2 regions of the Streptomyces anthophorae genome follow, and region 2 is predicted to be linked to the other one. Evidence: predicted binding sites of a transcription regulator. Region 2 holds the regulator's gene; the other holds the start of a gene.

Region 1 (9,855 bases), 2.2 Mb from region 2:
TCTTCTTCCACCCGGAGGGCGAGCGTGGGGCGGCACGCAGCGCCCGTGAGAACTCGGCCAAGGAGGTCTGCATGAGGTGCCCGGTGCGCGCGGAGTGCGCTGCTCACGCCCTACAGGTGCGCGAGCCGTACGGCGTGTGGGGCGGCCTCACGGAGGACGAGCGCGAAGAGCTCATGGGGCGGGCCAGGAACAGGCTCGTCACGGCGTCGGCCCCGAGTGGAGGACATGCCGCCACAAGCGGCGCACACAACTGAAGGAACGTTTCTGCAAGGTCCGTGGACGTGGGCGCGCCGAGGTGCGCCCACGTCCGTTCTCAGCGTGTCGCGGCCTTCGCGAGGTGCTCGAGGGTCGCGCCGACCGCGGGCACCTGCGCGAGGTCGGGCAGCGTGAGCGCGACGATCTCGCGGCGCACCGGGGGCTCGACGGTCACTGTGCGTGCACCCTTGGGGCGAACGGACTCGATGGCCAGTTCGGGGAGGACCGCCACGCCGAGACCGGCGCTGACGAGTCCGACCACCGCCGGATAGTCGTCCGTCGCGAAGTCGATGCGCGGGGCGAACCCGGCGCCCCTGCACACCTCGACCAGCTGACGGCGGCAGCGCGGGCAGCCCGCGATCCACGGCTCGTCCGCGAACGCGTCGATGGTGACCGAGCCCGCTCCGGCCAGCGGGTGCCCCTCGGGGACGAGGCCCACGAGCCGGTCCGCGAACAGCGTGCGTACGACGAGGTCGTCCCAGTCCTCGGCGGCGTGCGCCCCTTCGTAGCGAAAGGCGAGCGCGACGTCGCAGTCGCCCTCGCGCAGCATCTCCACGGAGCGCGGCGGCTCCGCCTCGACCAGGGACACCCGCGTGCCGGGGTGTTCGGCGCGCAGGGCGGCGAGGGCGGTGGGGACGAGTGTCGAGCTGCCGCTGGGGAAGGACACGAGCCTGACGCGCCCCGCCCTCAGTCCCGCGATGGCGGCGACCTCCTCCTCGGCAGCGGTGAGCCCGGCGAGGATGCCCGACGCGTGCCGCACCAGGGCCTCGCCGGCCTGCGTGAGCCGCATCTCGCGGCCGGTGCGGATCAGCAGCGGGGTGCCGGCCGAGGACTCCAGGGCCTTCATCTGCTGGCTCACGGCGGGCTGGGTGCAGCCCAGCTCGCGGGCCGCCGCGGAGAAGGAGCCGGTGGCGGCGACGGCGCGCAGGACACGGAGATGACGGGCCTCGATCACCCCTCAAGCATAAGCGACTCTTGGGGATCGCGCCTGATAATGCGTGGCGGCTTTGGGTATCGGTCCCGTAGCGTTCCGCGCATGAAGCTTCTGTCGCTGAATCTCGGCCGTCCCAGGGCCGTCGAGTACACGGACCAGCCCGAGGGCGTCACAGGCATCGACAAGCGCCCGGTCACCGGCCCCGTGCGGGTGGCGGCGCCCGGCCCCGAGGGGGTCGGCGGGAGCGGGCTCGCCGGGGACGCGGTGTGCGACCTGCGGCATCACGGCGGGGACCATCAGGCCGTGTACGCGTACGCGCGTGAGGACCTGGACGCGTGGGGCAAGGAGCTCGACCGTTCGCTGCCCAGCGGCGCGTTCGGCGAGAACCTCACGACGGCGGGGGTCGACGTGTCGGGCGCGAGGATCGGCGAGCGCTGGCGGGTCGGGGCGGAGCTGGTCCTGGAGGTGACGTCCGGGCGCATTCCGTGCCGGACCTTCCAGGGGCATCTCGGCGAGCGGGGCTGGGTCAAGCGGTTCACGCAGGACGGGACGCCGGGGGCGTATCTCCGGGTGATCGAGCCGGGCGAGATCCGGGCGGGCGACGCGATCGAGGTAGTGCACCGGCCGGACCACGAGGTGACGGTGGCGTTTCAGTTCAGGGCGGTGACGACGGAGCGGGGGTTGCTGCCGCGGTTGCTTGTGGCCGGGGAGGCGCTGCATCCCGAGGCGTTTCGCTCCGCGCGGGAGTACGTCGAGAAGTACGGCTCGTAGGTCCCCGTTGCGGCCTCCCGTGCCTACGCCACGGGGCTGATCTTGCGGCACCGGCGTTGCGGCCTCGGGGGACCTGTCTGGGGCCCCGCGGGGGCTGGTTTGCGGCGCGGTGGTTGCGGTCTCGGGGCTCTGCCCCGGTCCCCGCGCCTCAATCGCCGGCGGGGCTGATCTTGCCGCACCGTGCTTGCGGCCCTCGCGGAACCTGCCCGGGGCCCGCAGGGGCTGGATTGCGGCACGGCGGTTGCGGCCTCGGGGCTCCGCCCCGGACCCCGCTGCTCAATCGCCGCAGGGGCTTGATTTTGCCCGCCCACCCGCAGGCGACGGCCCTCGCCTGTCTCCGCCGCTCATCTCCCACCCACCCGCCCCCTCCAGGGGCGTCGGCCTCACGGGGTGCCGCCCCCCCCCCCCCCCCCCCCCCCCTCTGCGGCAACTCGCCGCCGGCCCGGCCCCGCGCCTGGCGCGGTCGACCGTCACCGGCTTGGGCAATCTGCCGCCAGGCCCGGCTTCCCGCCCGCGCGGTCGACCGCCACCACCACAGGTGACTGCCGCCGACCCCGCTCCCCCACCCCTTACCGTCGGCCGCACCCGCCTTGGGCGAACTGCCACCGAGCTCGCTCCCCCGCCCCTTACGGTCGACCGCACCCGACTTGGGCGAACTGCCACCGAGCCCGCCTCCCCACCCCTTACGGTCGACCGCACCCGACTTGGGCGAACTGCCACCGAGCCCGCCTCCCCACCCCTTGCGGTCGGCCGCACCCGGCTTGGGCAATCTGCCGCCTTGGGCGGCAGGGTGGGCAAGGCGGCCCCCGGTGCCGCGCAACGTAAAGGTCGGGCGCGGCCCCGGTGCAGCCCACAAGTCCGGTGCCGCGTAAGGAGTCCGGTCGTTGGCGCCGCGTGACGGAAGCGACGAGTGCCGCCCCGGCACAGCCCCGGGGCCACGGGGGCCGAAGCCCCCGGAGGGGGCGGGCGGGTGGGAGATGAGCGGGGAACGGGGCAAGAGGCGGTGCCGCGCAATCCTCACGACAGGCGCCACCCCGGTACGCTCCGCGCGCCTCTCGCGGTGGGCGCCGACTCCGGCAAGGCGCCGCCCCGGCTCCGCGGAATCCTGACGGCAAGCGTCGACCCCGGCACAGCGCCCCCCCGCCTCCGCGCAACCCGACCGCAAGCATCAAGACGCCGCCCCGCCTCCGCGCAACGGAAACAGGGCCCCCGCCCCGGGGGTGTGATCACGGGCACGGTTGCGTGCTCATAACCTGGGCGCATGACTACCGCCCTGATCACCGGATCCACCGCAGGCATCGGCGCCGCCTTCGCCCGCCGACTCGCCGCCGACGGACACAACCTGGTGCTCGTCGCGCGCGACGCCAAGCGGCTGCACGAGCAGGCGACAGAGCTGCACGACCGGCACGGCATCGAGGCCGAGGTGCTCGCCGCCGACCTGGCCACGGAGGACGGCATCGCGGCGGTCGAGGCGCGGCTGACGGACCGTAAGGCGGCGGTCGACCTGTTGGTCAACAACGCCGGGTTCGGCAACAAGGGGCACTACCTGGAAGTCCCGATGGCCGACGAGCTGACGATGCTGAAGGTGCACTGCGAGGCGGTGCTGCGGCTGACCTCGGCGGCAGCGGGGGCGATGCGCGAGCGCGGCCGCGGCGGCGTCGTGAACGTGGCGTCGGTGGCGGCCTTCGTGCCCCGCGGCACGTACGGCGCGTCGAAGGCGTGGGTCGTGCAGTTCACGCAGGGCGCGGCGAAGGACCTCGCGGGCAGCGGGGTGCGGCTGATGGCGCTGTGCCCGGGCTTCGTCCGTACGGAGTTCCACGAGCGAGCGGGGATGGACACGGACAACATTCCGAAGTGGATGTGGCTCGACGCGGACAAGCTGGTCGCGGCGGCGCTTGCGGACCTCTCGCGCGGCCGCACCCTCTCGATCCCCGACCCCCGGTACAAGGCCCTGATGGGCGTCGTGAAGGTGACCCCGCGGGCCCTCCTGGGTGGGATCACGTCCCGGACGGGCCGCAAGTACGGCCCGCAGTAACGCTCTTACGCCCTCGAAGGGCAAACGCCGAGGCCCGGCTCCCCGCGACGGGGAGCCGGGCCTCGGTCGCTTCAAGCGAAGCGGAGCGGGTCAGTGCGAGTGACCGTGCCCGTGGCCACCGGCCTCGGGCTCCTCCTCCGCCGGCTTCTCGACGACCAGGGTCTCGGTCGTGAGCAGCAGGGAGGCGATGGAGGCGGCGTTCTCCAGGGCGGAGCGCGTGACCTTGACCGGGTCGATGACGCCGGCCTTGACCAGGTCGACGTACTCGCCGGTCGCGGCGTTGTAGCCGTTGCCCTTGTCGAGCTCCTTGACCTTGGAGACGATCACGTAGCCCTCCTGGCCGGCGTTCTCGCCGATCCAGCGGAGCGGCTCGACGACCGCGCGGCGGACGACGGCGACACCGGTGGCCTCGTCGCCCTCCTTGCCGAGCGAACCGTCGAGGACCTTGGAGGCGTGCACCAGAGCGGAGCCACCACCGGAGACGATGCCCTCCTCGACCGCGGCGCGGGTCGCGGAGATGGCGTCCTCCAGACGGTGCTTCTTCTCCTTGAGCTCGACCTCGGTCGCGGCACCGACGCGGATCACGCAGACGCCGCCGGCCAGCTTCGCGAGGCGCTCCTGGAGCTTCTCGCGGTCCCAGTCGGAGTCCGTGTTCTCGATCTCGGCCTTGATCTGCGCGACGCGGCCCTGGACGTCCTCGGACTTGCCGCCACCGTCGACGATGGTGGTGTCGTCCTTGGTGATGGTCACGCGGCGCGCGGTGCCGAGCACCTCGAGACCGGCCTGGTCGAGCTTGAGGCCGACCTCCTCGGCGATGACGGTGGCACCGGTGAGGGTGGCCATGTCCTGGAGCATCGCCTTGCGGCGGTCACCGAAGCCGGGGGCCTTGACCGCGACGGCGTTGAACGTGCCGCGGATCTTGTTCACGACCAGGGTCGACAGGGCCTCGCCCTCGACGTCCTCGGCGATGATCAGGAGCGGCTTGGAGCCACCGTTCTGGATGACCTTCTCCAGGAGCGGGAGCATGTCCTGGATCGAGCCGATCTTGCCCTGGTGGATCAGGATGTACGGGTCGTCGAGGACGGCCTCCATACGCTCCTGGTCGGTGACGAAGTACGGGGACAGGTAGCCCTTGTCGAAGGCCATGCCCTCGGTGAAGTCGAGCTCCAGACCGAAGGTGTTGGACTCCTCGACGGTGATGACACCGTCCTTGCCGACCTTGTCCATCGCCTCGGCGATGAGCTCGCCGACCTGGTTGTCCTGGGCGGACAGACCGGCGACGGCGGCGATGTCGGACTTCTCGTCGATCGGGCGGGCGGTCGCGAGGAGGTCCTCGGACACGGCCTTGACCGCGGCGTCGATGCCCTTCTTCAGGGCGGCCGGGGAGGCACCCGCGGCGACGTTGCGCAGGCCTTCCTTGACGAGGGCCTGGGCGAGCACGGTGGCGGTGGTCGTACCGTCACCCGCGATGTCGTTGGTCTTGGTCGCCACCTCCTTCACCAGCTGCGCGCCGAGGTTCTCGTACGGGTCCTCGACCTCGACCTCACGGGCGATCGTGACGCCGTCGTTGGTGATGGTGGGGGCGCCGAACTTCTTGTCGATGACGACGTTGCGGCCCTTGGGGCCGATCGTCACCTTGACCGTGTCGGCAAGCTTGTTGACGCCGCGCTCGAGGGCGCGACGGGCGTCCTCGTCGAACTTCAGGATCTTCGCCATGGAGCTGAGTCAGTCCTCTCGAAAAAGCGAACCGCGCCCCTCGCACCCGGCAATATCAGCGGGGGCCAGGGGCGCGGTTCAAAGCATTCTGCTTCAGTGAAGCTGGGAAAGCTCGGGTGAATTACTTCTCGACGATCGCGAGCACGTCGCGAGCCGAGAGGACGAGGTACTCGTCGCCGTTGTACTTCACCTCGGTGCCGCCGTACTTGCTGTACAGCACGACGTCGCCGACCTTGACGTCGAGCGGAAGGCGCTCGCCGTTCTCGAAGCGGCCGGGACCCACGGCGAGGACGGCGCCCTCCTGGGGCTTCTCCTTCGCGGTGTCCGGAATGACCAGGCCAGAGGCCGTGGTCTGCTCGGCGTCGAGCGGCTGGACCACAATGCGGTCCTCGAGCGGCTTGATGGCAACCTTGGAGCTGGAGGTCGTCACGATCCGGTCTCCCCCTTCGGAGATCTCACGGGGTTAACAGTCTGGGGTGGCGACCAGGTGGATCCGTCGTCGCGGGTGCCGGACCTGCCCGTCGCTGTTGGCACTCTCCACTGGTGAGTGCCAGGGCCGAGACTATGACCGCGATTAGCACTCGGTCAAGCGGACTGCTAATCGACGGCAGATCTTCGCTCCGGTCCGGCTCACGGACGGTCCTCACAGATAGTCCTCCAGGGCCGCCACCTCGTACCCCTCCGCCTCGATGCGGCGCAGCAGACGCGGGGTCGTCCCCGCGCGGGCCCCGAGGATGTCGCCGGGCCGCAGCCGGCCGCCGTCCGGCCCGCGCCACAGGACGATCGCGTCGACGCCGCACTCGGCCGCCGCCTGGAGCGTGTTCCCGTCGTACGCGCCCCGGGGCGGGTGGAGCAGGCGCGGTGCCGCCCCGAAGCGGGCCCGCACGCGGTCGCGCTGCCCGCAGATCTCGGCGTGCTGCCCCACGTACCCGAGGCCCGGCAGCAGGGGCCGGGTGAGGGTGCGGTTCTGCACCCGGGCGCCCAGGGCGCTCAGTTCGCCGAGGCGGCCACCGTCCGCGCCCGCTCCCGCGAGGAACAGCGAGACCGGGAGGCGGCGGTCGCGGACCAGGTCGACGAAGCGGGGGTCCCGCCCGGCCCCGTCCTCGTACACGAGGAAGACCACCTTGTCGCGGGTGGGGACGCGGGAGACGACCGGCGGGACCGCCGCCCCGGGGCCCGGCGCCACTCGCGGCGGCGGGGCGGCCTCCCGCGCGCACCCGACGAGCAGCACGGCGGCCAGGGCGCAGCCGGACAGCCGCGCCCACGGCCCGCGCGGTGTCACAGGTAGTCCTCCAGGCGCGCCACCGCATAGCCCCTGTCGGTGAGGTACTTCATGAGGTTGCGGATCATGTCGGGCATCGTGCCCTTCCAGTCCTTGCGGCCCCGGAAGTGCGTGAGCAGGATGTCGCCCGGATGGATGCTGCGGTCCCACTCGCGGTAGTCCATGCGGTCCACGAACGCCTCGGCGTTCCAGATCGGGGCGTACGCGATGCCGCAGGCCTTGGCGGCGCGCAGGGTGTCCTGGTTGTAGTCGCCGAACGGCGGGCGGAAGAGCGTGGGCCGTTTGCCGTACTTCTCCTCGATGACGTCCTGCATCCCGCAGATCTCGCGCTTCTGCCGCGCGTACGACAGGCCGGGCAGGTACGGGTGGTGGAGCGTGTGGTTGTTGAGGGTGACGCCGCGGGCCTGCATCTGCTTGAAGTAGCCGTACCGCGGTCTGACCTCGGCGTCGGTGAGGAAGGCCGTGTACGGGATCCGCAGTTCGCTCATCATCTTCAGGAACCGCGGGTCCTTCTCGGCCCCGTCGTCGATGGTGAGGAAGACGACCTTGTCCTTGGTCGGGACCGTCGTGAACACGGGCGGCAGGCCGAGCCGCTTCTGGCCGTCGACCTCGAAGCCCTGGCGCGCCTCGATGACCGGCTTCTTCGCGGGCGGGGGCGGCGCGGTCAGCGGCACGTCGGCGAGGCCCCAGCGCTTGCTCGCCGCGACGAGCGCGGCCCGCTGGGCGCGCAGCTTCGTCGCGTACGCGTCGAGGGCGCGGGCGGGGGCGTCCTGGAGGCCCTTGTGCGCCTGCTGGCCGGGGGCCGGTTCCACCGGGGCGTCCCGCTCGGCCGTGCCGCCTGCCGCGCATCCCGTGGCGAGGGCGGACGCGGCGAGCAGCGCGCCGAGGAGGCGGACGCCGAGGGCCCGGCCGGGGCTTCCGCGTCTCTTCCTGGTCAACTTTCGGACGCTTTCTTCGTTTTGTCGTACTAGTTGCATGGCGCCGGATCCTGGCAGCTCACCGGCCCGTTCCGGGGCCGACACCGCCGCCTGGCGCGCACCGTCGCCCGCCTGGCCCACAATGGGCCGGTGAGCTCCTCCCCTTCGCCCGCCGGCCTCTCCGCCCTCCTGTCCCCCGAGGGCCAGGTCCTGCTCGACGAACTCCGTGATCACGATCCGGCCCGGGAGCTGGCCCTCGCCACGAAACTGCGCCGCGAGCACCCGGCCGAGCTGGTCTCCGCCGCGCTCGCCCAGGCGCGGCTGCGGCAGCGGGCGGTGGCGAAGTTCGGGGCCGAGGACGCGGCCCGGATGTACTTCACGCCGAACGGGGTGGAGCAGGCGACGCGGACGAGCGTGGCGGCGTACCGGGCCGACGCGTTCGAGCGGCTCGGCGTGCGCTCCGTCGCCGACCTGTGCTGCGGCATCGGCGGCGACGCGATCGCGCTCGCCCGTGCGGGGATCCGGGTCCTCGCGGTCGACCGGGACCCGCAGACGTGCGCGGTGGCGCGGGCGAACGCGGAGGCGCTCGGGCTCGCGGAGCTGATCGAGGTGCGCGAGGCGGATGTCGCCGAGGTGGACACGGCCGCGTACGACGCGGTGTTCGTGGACCCCGCGCGGCGCGGCGGCCGGGGCCGCATCTTCGACCCGGAGGCCTACTCGCCGCCCCTCTCCTGGGCCGTCGCCGCCGCGCTCAAGGCGCCGCGTGCCGCGCTGAAGATCGCCCCCGGCATCCCGCACGAGGCGATCCCCGCGGAGGCCGACGCCGAGTGGATCTCGGACGGGGGCGATGTGAAGGAGGCGGTGCTCTGGTTCGGGACCGCGCCCGGGCGGATGCGGGCGACGCTGCTGCCGGGGCCGCGGGCGCTGGTGGGCAAGGGGCTTCCCGATCCCGAAGTGCGGTCCGTCGGGCGGTACTTGTACGAGCCCGATGGCGCGGTCATCCGGGCGCACCTGGTCGCGGAGGTGGCCGAGGAGGTCGGCGGCGGGCTCGTCGACGAGACGATCGCGTACGTCACGGCCGACGAGCCGCACCCCACGCCGTATGCCACCGCGTACGAGATCACGGACCAACTTCCGTTCAACGTGAAGAAGTTGAAGGCGCTGCTGCGGGAGCGGGAGGTCGGCGTGCTGACGGTGAAGAAGCGGGGGTCGGCGGTCGAGCCGGAGGAGTTGCGGCGCAAGGCCATGCCGAAGCCCTTCGGGAAGCGGGCGGCGACGGTGTTTCTGACCCGGGTCGCGGGTGCGCCCACGATGCTCGTCGGCGGCCCCGTGCGCTGACGCCACGGGGCTCCGCCCGGACCCCGCTGCTCGATCGCCGCAGGGGCTTGAATGACCCGGCCACTGTTCCCGACCGCCGGAGGCTCCACGTGCCGTTCGATCACAACGACCACTACCATCCGCTGCTGCTGCGGCAGTTGCCCGGCGGCGGTGGGCGGGACGCGCTCGATGTCGGATGCGGCACCGGGCGGTTCGCGAGGCGGCTCGTGGCGCGCGGGTACCGGGTCGACGCGGTCGACCCGGATCCGGCGACGCTGGCCGTGGCGGAGGCGGCCGGCGGTGGGCCGCGCTACCGGGTCGCCGACGCCGCGCGCACCGGCCTCCCGCCCGGCCACTACGCCGCGATCAGCTGCCTCGCGAGCCTGCACCACATGCCGTTCGAGACGCTGACCCGCTTCCGCGAGGCCCTCGAGCCCGGCGGCAGACTGCTCGTACTCGGCTGCTACGACGGCGCGACCCCGTGGGACGTGGTCGCGTCCCCGACGAACGCGGTGGCGCGCCTCGCCGTGTACGCGGGCGAGCGCGCCCGCGGCATCCGCACGCCCCCGCCGAAGCCGCCGGTGCGGCAGCCTGAGATGCGGCTCCCGGAGATCCGCCGGGAGGCCGC
Region 2 (9,855 bases):
CGGGCGACGCGGGTGACCTCGTCGGCGAAGGCGGAGAGCTGGTCGACCATCGTGTTGATCGTCGACTTGAGTTCCAGGATCTCGCCCTGGGCGTCGACCGTGATCTTCTGGCTCAGGTCGCCATCGGCCACGGCGGTCGTGACCTGCGCGATGTTGCGGACCTGGGAAGTCAGGTTCGACGCCATGAAGTTGACGTTGTCGGTGAGGTCCTTCCAGACGCCGGAGACGCCGCGGACCTGGGCGCGCCCGCCCAACTGGCCCTCGGTGCCGACCTCGCGGGCGACGCGCGTGACCTCGTCGGCGAACGCGGAGAGCTGGTCGACCATCGTGTTCACGGTCAGCTTCAGCTCGAGCAGCTCGCCCGTCGCCTCGATCGTCACCGTGCGCGTCAGGTCGCCCTGCGCCACCGCCGTCGTCACGAGCGCGATGTCCCGCACCTGCGCCGTGAGCCGCGACGCCATGGTGTTGACCGCCTCGGTCACGTCGCGCCAGCTCCCGGAGAGCCCCGTCACCTTGGCGCGCCCGCCGAGCCTGCCCTCGGTGCCCACCTCGCGGGCCACCCGTGTCACCTCGCCGGTGAACAGGGAGAGCTGGTCCACCATCTTGTTGACCGAACGCCCCAACCGCCGCAGGTCGCCCCGGAGTTGGCGGGAGCCGTCGTGCAGATCGACGCGCTGGGTCAGGTCGCCGCCCGCCACCGCTTCGAGCACCCGCGTGGCGTTCGCGGTCGGCGCGACGAGCGCGTCGATGATGGTGTTCACATCGCCGACCCGGGTGATCCAGGCGCCCTGTCCCGGACTGGCGTCGAGGCGCTCGTCGAGGCGGCCGTGCCGGGTGATTTCTCTGCGCACGCGCGCGAGTTCGGAATTGAAGTGCAGGCTGCGGTCCGCGAGCTGGTTGAACGTCGCGCCGAGTTCACCGACCAGCCCGTCCGCGGTGGAGGGCACATGGGTGAACGTGCCGTCCCGGGCAGCCGTCAGCGCGGCCAATAACGGCCGGAGATCGCTCGGGCGAATGGCTTCGTCACCGTAGCCCTTCTGAGGTGCACGCATACCACTGTTCTCACTCATAGCGGCCTACTTAGGTAACTCCGCGCTTATGGGCGTGGTCAGTCTGTCACTCTGTCGGTGTCGCCTGAGGCGTCTTTGCCACAACTACTCAGGAGCCGAAACGTGGGTTCCATTCCGATCCAGCGGGAGAGCGCTCTCGGCCACCCGGACGTGCCGGACCAGCCGGCCGGGGAGCCGATCTTCGCGCGCACGTCGCTGCCGGGAAACCCGCTCGCGCCCTCCGCCGCCCGCCGCTTCCTGCGGGCCGCGTTCGCCGACTGGACCGAACTGCCCGAGCTGTCGGTTTCCCTGACCCTCGACGGCCGCCTGATGGACGACGCGACCGTCGTGCTCAGCGAACTCGTCACCAACGCCGTCGTGCACGCCGGCACCGGAGTCGACCTCCTGTGCCGCCTGGAGGGCCCCACTCCCGACGGCAGCGCCACCGCCGGGCTCGTCGTCGAGGTCACCGACCGGCACCCGGCCCGCGCCGTCCGCAACGACCGGGGCTTCCGCTCGCCCGAGACCCCCGAGTACGGCCGCGGGCTCCAACTCGTCGCCTCCCTGGCCGAGTTGTGGGGCATCACCTACGGGCACGGAACCAAGACCGTCTGGGCCCGCATCCCCGCCGACGCCCCGACGGCCGCCGCGGAGATTCCCGACACCCCGGCCCGCGTGCGCAACCTGCAAAGGGGCTTGCGCGCCGCGGAGATCCTGGCGCCCGCGTCCCGGCGCGCCCCCCAGGACCAGGACTGGATCAACCGCGGCGCGCTCTCCTTCCTCGCCGAGGCCTCCGACCTGCTCGCGGGACAGCTCGACGAGGACATGGTGGCCGCCCTCGTCGGCCAGCTCCTCGTGCCGCGGCTCGCCGACTGGTGCGCCATCTGGTTCTACGAGGAGGAGGGGCGCGGCCTGCCGGGCGTCGTCGAGCACGACGTGCTGGGCGCGGGCCCGATGCAGCTGCCCCGGCTCGCCCGCGTCTGGCACACCCACGAACAGCGGACCGAGGAGCTGCGCGGACTCCTGGAGAAGGAGCCCCCGCGGCTGCCCGACCGGCTCTCCGGCGCCGTCCCCGTGCCCTGGCCCTTCGACGCGCGGGGCGGCGCGGGGGCGGAGGGCTCGGGCTCCGCGCTCGCCTACCGGCTCTCCGCGGGCGGCCGCGCCCTCGGCATCCTGCTGATCGGCCGGTCGGGGCTGCACCGCTTCCCCGACGAGATCACCGGGCTCGTCGAGGACTTCAGCAGGCGCGTCGCCCTCGCCGTCAGCGCGGCCCGCAGGTTCACCCGGCAGGCCACCATCAGCCGCATCCTTCAGAGCGGACTGCTGCCCACGTCCATGGCCGAGATCCCCGGCGTCAAGACGGCCCTCGTGTACGAGCCGAAGGAGGCGGGCGGCCCCGGCGGCGACTTCTACGACGTGTTCCCGGCCGGCGACGGACGCTGGTGCTTCGCACTCGGCGACGTCCAGGGCAAGGGCCCCGAGGCCGCCGTCGTCATCGGCCTCGTACGCCCCTGGCTGCGGCTCCTGGCGCGCGAGGAGTACCAGGTCGCGCAGGTCCTCGACCGGCTGAACAGGCTGCTGCTCGACGACGCGACCGAGGCCTCCGACGCCGCCGCCCGCGCCCTCGCCGCCGCCGACGGCCGGGGCGTCCCGCCGGAGGGCTCCACCTCCCGCTTCCTCTCGCTCCTCTACGGCGAGCTGACCCCCACCGAGGACGGCGTGCTCTGCACCCTCGCCTCCGCCGGGCATCCGCTGCCGCTGCTGATGCGGCCGGGCGGAGAGGTCGTCGCCGCGGCCGCGCCGCAGGTGCTGCTCGGTGTCGTGGACGACCCGGACTACACGAGCGAAACGTTCGTGATGCGCACCGGGGACACGCTCCTCGGTGTCACCGACGGGGTGACGGAGCGGCGCCGCGGTGCCGTCCAGTTCGACGACGGCGACGGTCTGGCGCAGGCGCTCGCCGGGTGCGCGGGGCTGACGGCGCAGCTGCTCGCGGAGCGGATCCGGCGGCTCGTGCACGCTTTCGGGGACAGTCCGCCGGACGACGACCTGGCGCTGCTGGTGCTCCAGGCGCAGTGAGGCGGGGTTTGCCCGGCGAGGCGGGACAATGGGTTCATGCCTTCCGCACTTCCCGATGGTGAGCCCGTGCCCGACGACGGTTCGCTGCCCGCGTCCGCCCTCGCCGGGTCCGGCTCCCGGCCCCTCGGCTTCTACCTCCACGTCCCGTACTGCGCCACGCGCTGCGGCTACTGCGACTTCAACACGTACACGGCCACCGAGCTGCGCGGCACGGGCGGCGTGCTCGCGTCCCGTGACAACTACGCGGAGACGCTGGTCGACGAGGTGCGCCTCGCGCGCAAGGTCCTGGGGGACAACCCGCGCCCGGTCCGCACCGTGTTCGTCGGCGGCGGTACGCCGACGCTCCTTCCGGCCGCGGATCTCGTGCGGATGCTGGGGTCGATCCGTGACGAGTTCGGGCTCGCGGACGACGCGGAGATCACGACCGAGGCGAATCCGGAGTCGGTGGACCCGGCCTACCTGGAGACGCTGCGGGAGGGCGGCTTCAACCGGATTTCGTTCGGGATGCAGAGCGCCCGGCAGCACGTGCTGAAGGTCCTCGACCGGACGCATACGCCGGGGCGGCCCGAGGCCTGTGTCGCGGAGGCCCGGGCGGCGGGGTTCGACCACGTCAACCTCGACCTCATCTACGGCACCCCCGGAGAGACGGACGACGACTGGCGGGCCACGCTCGACGCGGCGCTCGGGGCGGGGCCCGACCACGTGTCGGCGTACGCGCTGATCGTCGAGGAGGGCACGCAGCTCGCGCGGCGGATCCGGCGCGGCGAGGTGCCGATGACCGACGACGACGTGCACGCGGACCGCTATCTGATCGCCGACGAGGTGCTCGGCGCGGCCGGGTTCGACTGGTACGAGGTGTCGAACTGGGCGACGTCCGAGGCCGGGCGCTGCCTCCACAACGAGCTGTACTGGCGCGGGGCCGACTGGTGGGGGGCCGGGCCCGGGGCGCACTCCCATGTGGGCGGGGTGCGGTGGTGGAACGTGAAGCACCCCGGCGCGTACGCGGCGGCGCTCGCGGGTGGGCGGTCGCCCGGGGCCGGGCGTGAGGTACTGGCGGAGGAGGACCGCCGGGTCGAGCGGATCCTCCTTGAGCTGCGGCTTCGGGACGGGTGCCCGTTGGAGCTGCTGCGGGCGGACGGCCTTGCGGCGGCGCGGGGCGCGCTGCGGGACGGGCTCCTCGAGGCGGAACCGTTCGCCGCGGGCCGCGCGGTCCTGACGTTGCGTGGCCGCCTGCTGGCGGATGGCGTGGTCCGCGACCTGGTCGACTGACTTCGGACCGCCGCCCCGGGAGGGAGCGGGTGGGCAATTCAAGCCCCGCCGGCGATTGAGGCGCGGGGTCCGGGGCGGAGCCCCGAGAGCGCAACCACGGTGCGGGGCGAGTTACGCCGGGGCCGTCACGAAGTCGATCAGTTCCTCGACTCGGCCGAGGAGTTCCGGTTCCAGGTCCTTGTAGGAGTGCACCCGCGACAGGATGTGCTGCCACGCCTCCCCCGTGTTCGCCACCCGCCATCCGAGCGCCCGGCACACCCCCGTCTTCCAGTCCTGCCCGCGCGGCACACGCGGCCACGCCTCGATGCCCACCGAGGCCGGCTTCACCGCCTCCCAGATGTCGATGTAGGGGTGGCCCACGACCAGCGCGTGCTCACTCGTCACCGACTGGGCGATGCGCCACTCCTTCGAGCCCCGCACCAGGTGGTCCACGAGAACCCCGAGCCGCGCGTCCGGCCCCGGCGCGAACTCGGAGACGACCGCCGGGAGGTCGTCGACGCCCTCAAGGAACTCCACCGCCACGCCCTCGATGCGCAGGTCGTGGCCCCAGACCCGCTCGATGAGCTCGGCATCGTGCTTGCCCTCGACGTAGATGCGGCCCGCGCGGGCCACCCGGGCGCGGGCGCCGGGCACCGCCACCGATCCCGACGCGCTGCGGGCCGGCCGCGTCGGGGCCTGCGCCGAGGGACGTACGAGGGTGACGACCTTGCCGTCGATCATGAAACCGCGCGGCTCCATCGGGAACACCCGGAGCTTGCCGAAGCGGTCCTCAAGCGTGACCGTCGGCCCCTGCGCCGTCTTCTCGACCCGGATCACCGCGCCGCAGAAGCCCGTGGTGACCTCCTCGACGACGAGGTCGGGTTCGGCCGGCACCTCGGGGGTCGGCTTGTTCCGCTTCCACGGGGGAGTGAGATCGGCAGAGTACTGGCGCATTCGAGGGACGATAAGAGAAGTCCCAGGTCCCCGGCTACGACACGCCGAAACGCGTCGCCAATGTGGCGCGTTGCGCGCGGACGAACTCCGCATTCACCACCGAACCGTGCCCCGGCACGTACACCGCGTCCTCGCCGCCGAGGTCGAGCAGCCGGTCGAGCGCCGCGGGCCAGTGCCCCGGCGCCGCGTCCCGGCCCGCCTGCGGTTCGCCCGACTCCTCCACCAGGTCGCCGCAGAAGACGATCTCCGGCGCGCCCGGGACCAGCACCGCCAGATCGTGGCCGCTGTGCGCAGGGCCGATGTTCGCCAGCAGTACCGTCAGGCCGCCGCCCAGGTCGAGCGTCCGCTCCCCGCACACCCGGTGCGGCGGAGTGACGAGGATGTCGACCGCCTCGGCCGCCTCCTCCGGGGGCACCCCGTGGCGCACGGCGTCGGCGCGCAGCCCCTCGGCGCCGTGCTCGAAGAGGGCGTCGATGCCCACCGCCCCGTACGCCTCGACCCCCGCGAACGCGGCCGTGCCGAGCACATGGTCGAAATGGGGGTGGGTCAGCGCGACATGCGTCACCCTTCGGTGCGGACCGAGGAGCGCCCGGGTGTCCGCGCGCAGCCGGGCGCCTTCACGGAGTGAGGATCCGGTGTCGATCAAGAGTGCCGCGTCTTCACCGACCACGAGGCCGGTCGTGCAGTCCCAGCCGGGCAACCGCACCCGCCCCACGTTCGGCGCGAGCCTCTCCCAGCCCGACGAGGCCCAATCGATACGTTGCGCGAACTCCATACCTCGACGCTAGCTCCCTTGCCGGGCCCGTACCCACCGGCCGTACACTGAGCCGGGGAAGATTGGCACTCGCCCACAGGGAGTGCCAAAGCAGGAAGATCGCAAGGAACGAACGCAGCGGCTGTTCTCTGGAGGTGTGCGCCGATGCTCAACGAACGCAGGCTCGAAGTACTGCGCGCCATCGTCCAGGACTACGTCGGCACCGAGGAGCCCGTCGGCTCCAAGGCGCTCACCGAGCGGCACAAGCTCGGGGTCTCGCCGGCGACCGTGCGCAACGACATGGCAGCCCTGGAGGACGAGGGATTCATCGCCCAGCCGCACACCAGCGCCGGGCGCATCCCCACCGACAAGGGCTACCGCCTGTTCGTCGACAAGCTCACCGCCGTGAAGCCGATGGCCGCGCCCGAGCGGCGCGCCATCCAGAACTTCCTGGACGGCGCCGTCGATCTCGACGACGTCGTCGGCCGCACCGTGCGGCTGCTCGCGCAGCTCACGCGGCAGGTGGCGATCGTCCAGTACCCGTCCCTGACCCGGTCCACCGTGCGCCATGTCGAGCTGCTCTCGCTCGCGCCCGCCCGTCTGATGCTCGTACTGATCACGGACACCGGGCGCGTGGAGCAGCGGATGATCGACTGCCCGGCGCCGTTCGGCGAGTCCTCCCTCGCGGATCTGCGGGCCCGGCTGAACAGCCGCGTCGCGGGCCGCAGGTTCGCCGACGTGCCGCAGCTGGTGCAGGACCTGCCGGAGGCCTTCGAGCAGGAGGACCGGGGCACGGTCTCCACGGTGCTCTCCACTCTTCTGGAGACACTCGTCGAGGAGACCGAGGAGCGGCTGATGATCGGCGGTACCGCCAATCTCACGCGCTTCGGACATGATTTTCCCCTCACCATCCGGCCCGTTCTGGAGGCCCTTGAGGAGCAGGTCGTGCTCCTCAAGCTCCTTGGCGAGCTGGGAGATTCGGGCATGGCCGTACGGATCGGTCATGAGAACGCCCATGAGGGACTCAACTCCACATCCGTCGTGTCGGTCGGCTACGGTTCGGGCGGCGAGGCAGTGGCCAAGCTCGGCGTGGTCGGCCCGACCCGCATGGATTACCCGGGAACGATGGGAGCAGTACGCGCAGTGGCACGTTACGTCGGACAGATCCTGGCGGAGTCGTAAGTGGCCACGGACTACTACGCCGTACTCGGCGTGCGCCGCGACGCTTCCCAGGACGAAATCAAGAAGGCCTTCCGAAGGCTGGCGCGTGAGCTTCACCCGGACGTGAATCCGGACCCGAAGACTCAGGAGCGCTTCAAGGAGATCAACGCCGCCTACGAGGTGCTCTCCGACCCGCAGAAGAAGCAGGTCTACGACCTCGGGGGCGACCCCCTGTCGCAGGCCGGCGGAGGCGGCGGGGCCGGTGGCTTCGGCGCCGGCGGGTTCGGGAACTTCTCGGACATCATGGATGCCTTCTTCGGCACGGCGTCGCAGCGGGGACCCCGGTCCCGCACGCGCCGTGGCCAGGACGCCATGATCCGGCTCGAGGTCGAGCTGGACGAGGCGGCCTTCGGCACCACCAAGGACATTCAGGTCGACACGGCTGTGGTCTGTACGACCTGTAGCGGTGAGGGCGCGGCGCCCGGCACCTCGGCGCAGACCTGCGACATGTGTCGCGGGCGCGGTGAGGTCTCGCAGGTGACGCGGTCCTTCCTCGGCCAGGTCATGACCTCGCGGCCGTGCCCGCAGTGTCAGGGCTTCGGCACGGTCGTCCCGACGCCGTGCCCCGAGTGCGCGGGCGACGGCCGGATCCGGTCCCGTCGCACGCTCACGGTGAAGATCCCGGCCGGTGTGGACAACGGCACGCGGATCCAGCTCGCGGGCGAGGGCGAGGTCGGCCCCGGCGGCGGTCCCGCCGGTGACCTGTACGTGGAGATCCACGAGCTGCCGCACCCGACCTTCCAGCGGCGCGGCGACGATCTGCACTGCACGGTCACCATCCCGATGACGGCGGCGGCCCTCGGCACGAAGGTGCCGCTGGAGACGCTCGACGGCACGGAGGAGATCGACATCCGGCCCGGCACCCAGTCCGGCCAGTCGGTTCCGCTGCACGGGCGCGGTGTCACGCATCTGCGGGGCGGCGGCCGTGGCGACCTCATCGTGCACGTCGAGGTCATGACGCCGCAGAAGCTGGACCCGGAGCAGGAGCGGGTGCTGCGGGAGCTCGCGAAGCTGCGCGGCGAGGAGCGGCCCACGGGGCAGTTCCAGCCGGGTCAGCAGGGTCTGTTCTCCCGTCTGAAGGACGCGTTCAACGGCCGTTGAGCCACCCGTTTACGCCGCACCGGCGTTACGGCCCCGGGGCTCCGCCCCGGACCCCGCGCCTCAATCGCCGGCGGGGCTTGATAAATCAAGCCCCGCCGGCGATAGGTATGTCCGGGCCCTGATTTTCAGCCCCTGCGGCGATTGAGCAGCGGGGTCCGGGGCGGAGCCCCGTGACGTGTGCGGGCGGGAGCCGGGTCGATTCGGCCCCCCGGAGGGGACGTGGCACGATGCGGGCATGTCCTCCGCACTGACCGATCTCTGCCCCCTCCCGATCGTGCAGGCCCCCATGGCGGGCGGCGCTTCGCACCCCGCCCTGGTCGCCGCCGTGGCCGAGGCCGGAGGGCTCGGTTTCCTCGCCGCCGGATACAAAACGGCCGACGGGATGTACCAGGAGATCAAACAGGTGCGGGCGCTCACCGGACGCCCCTTCGGCGTGAACCTCTTCATGCCGCAGACCGAACACGCGGACCCGGCCACCGTCGAGGTCTACCGCAACCAGCTCGCGGGCGAGGCCACCTGGTACCGCACCCCGCTCGGCGAGACCGACAGCTGCGGCGACGACGGCTACGACGCCAAGCTCGCGATCCTCGTCGACGACCCCGTCCCGCTGGTCACCTTCACCTTCGGCTGCCCCCGCCGCGCGGACGTCCAGGCGCTGCAACGCGTCGGCACGAAGGTCGGCGTCACCGTCACGACGGTGGAGGAGGCGCAGGCCGCGCAGGAGGCCGCCGCCGACCTGGTGTGCGTACAGGGGATCGAGGCCGGCGGCCATCAGGGCACGCATCGGGACAACCCCGAGGCCGACGGCAGCGGGATCGGCCTCCTGTCGCTGATCGCGCAGGTGCGCGAGACCGTGCAGCTGCCGATCATCGCCGCGGGCGGCATCATGCGCGGCGCGCAGATCGCCGCGGTGCTCGCGGCCGGCGCCGATCTCGCGCAGCTCGGCACCGCGTTCCTGGTCACCCCGGAGTCCGGCGCGCCGGAGCCGCACAAGCAGGCCATGACCAACCCGCTGTTCAACCGGACCGAACTGACGCGGGCCTTCTCCGGCCGCCCCGCGCGCGGCCTCGTCAACCGGTTCATGCGCGAGCACGGCCCGTACGCCCCCGCCGCGTACCCGCAGGTCCACCACATGACGTCGCCGCTGCGCAAGGCCGCGGCCAAGGCCGGTGACCCGCAGGGCATGGCGCTGTGGGCGGGCCAGGGACACCGGCTCGCCCGGGAGCTCCCGGCCGGGCACCTCGTGGAGGTCCTGGCCGCCGAACTCGACGCCGCGAGGGCCGCGTTGACGCAGCGGGGTGCCGCCTGATGACCGCTCCCGTGTTCGTCGTCGAGGGGGACGTCCCCGGCGACCGCCCGTATGTGCTCGACGGGCCCGAGGGGCGGCACGCCGTCTCCGTGAAGCGGCTGCGGGCCGGCGAGACCGTGACCCTCACCGACGGGCTCGGC

The links. The regulator HrcA, encoded in region 2, represses chaperone genes, less so after heat shock. The targets are predictions, from matches to a motif close to TTNGCACTCNGNNNNNCNGAGTGCNAA.
Region 1: a site for HrcA is predicted at 6,286-6,312, ahead of groES (co-chaperone GroES). Genes of this name have one in related genera too.

The regions. Positions count from the first base shown of each region.
Region 1 covers NZ_JBLWQQ010000001.1:3,835,637-3,845,491, forward strand. Annotated here, with positions in the region: gene ACNYS0_RS17055 (WhiB family transcriptional regulator) at 1-254, shown strand, start outside; gene ACNYS0_RS17060 (LysR family transcriptional regulator) at 314-1,210, opposite strand; gene ACNYS0_RS17065 (MOSC domain-containing protein) at 1,292-1,960, shown strand; gene ACNYS0_RS17070 (SDR family NAD(P)-dependent oxidoreductase) at 3,222-3,995, shown strand; gene groL (chaperonin GroEL) at 4,086-5,711, opposite strand; gene groES (co-chaperone GroES) at 5,833-6,141, opposite strand; gene ACNYS0_RS17085 (polysaccharide deacetylase family protein) at 6,355-6,993, opposite strand; gene ACNYS0_RS17090 (polysaccharide deacetylase family protein) at 6,990-7,970, opposite strand; gene ACNYS0_RS17095 (class I SAM-dependent methyltransferase) at 8,061-9,248, shown strand; gene ACNYS0_RS17100 (class I SAM-dependent methyltransferase) at 9,338-9,855, shown strand, end outside.
Region 2 covers NZ_JBLWQQ010000001.1:5,988,681-5,998,535, forward strand. Annotated here, with positions in the region: gene ACNYS0_RS27140 (HAMP domain-containing protein) at 1-1,070, opposite strand, end outside; gene ACNYS0_RS27145 (SpoIIE family protein phosphatase) at 1,173-3,128, shown strand; gene hemW (radical SAM family heme chaperone HemW) at 3,165-4,397, shown strand; gene ACNYS0_RS27155 (DUF3097 domain-containing protein) at 4,509-5,330, opposite strand; gene ACNYS0_RS27160 (MBL fold metallo-hydrolase) at 5,365-6,105, opposite strand; gene hrcA (heat-inducible transcriptional repressor HrcA) at 6,250-7,266, shown strand; gene dnaJ (molecular chaperone DnaJ) at 7,267-8,406, shown strand; gene ACNYS0_RS27175 (nitronate monooxygenase) at 8,642-9,715, shown strand; gene ACNYS0_RS27180 (16S rRNA (uracil(1498)-N(3))-methyltransferase) at 9,715-9,855, shown strand, end outside.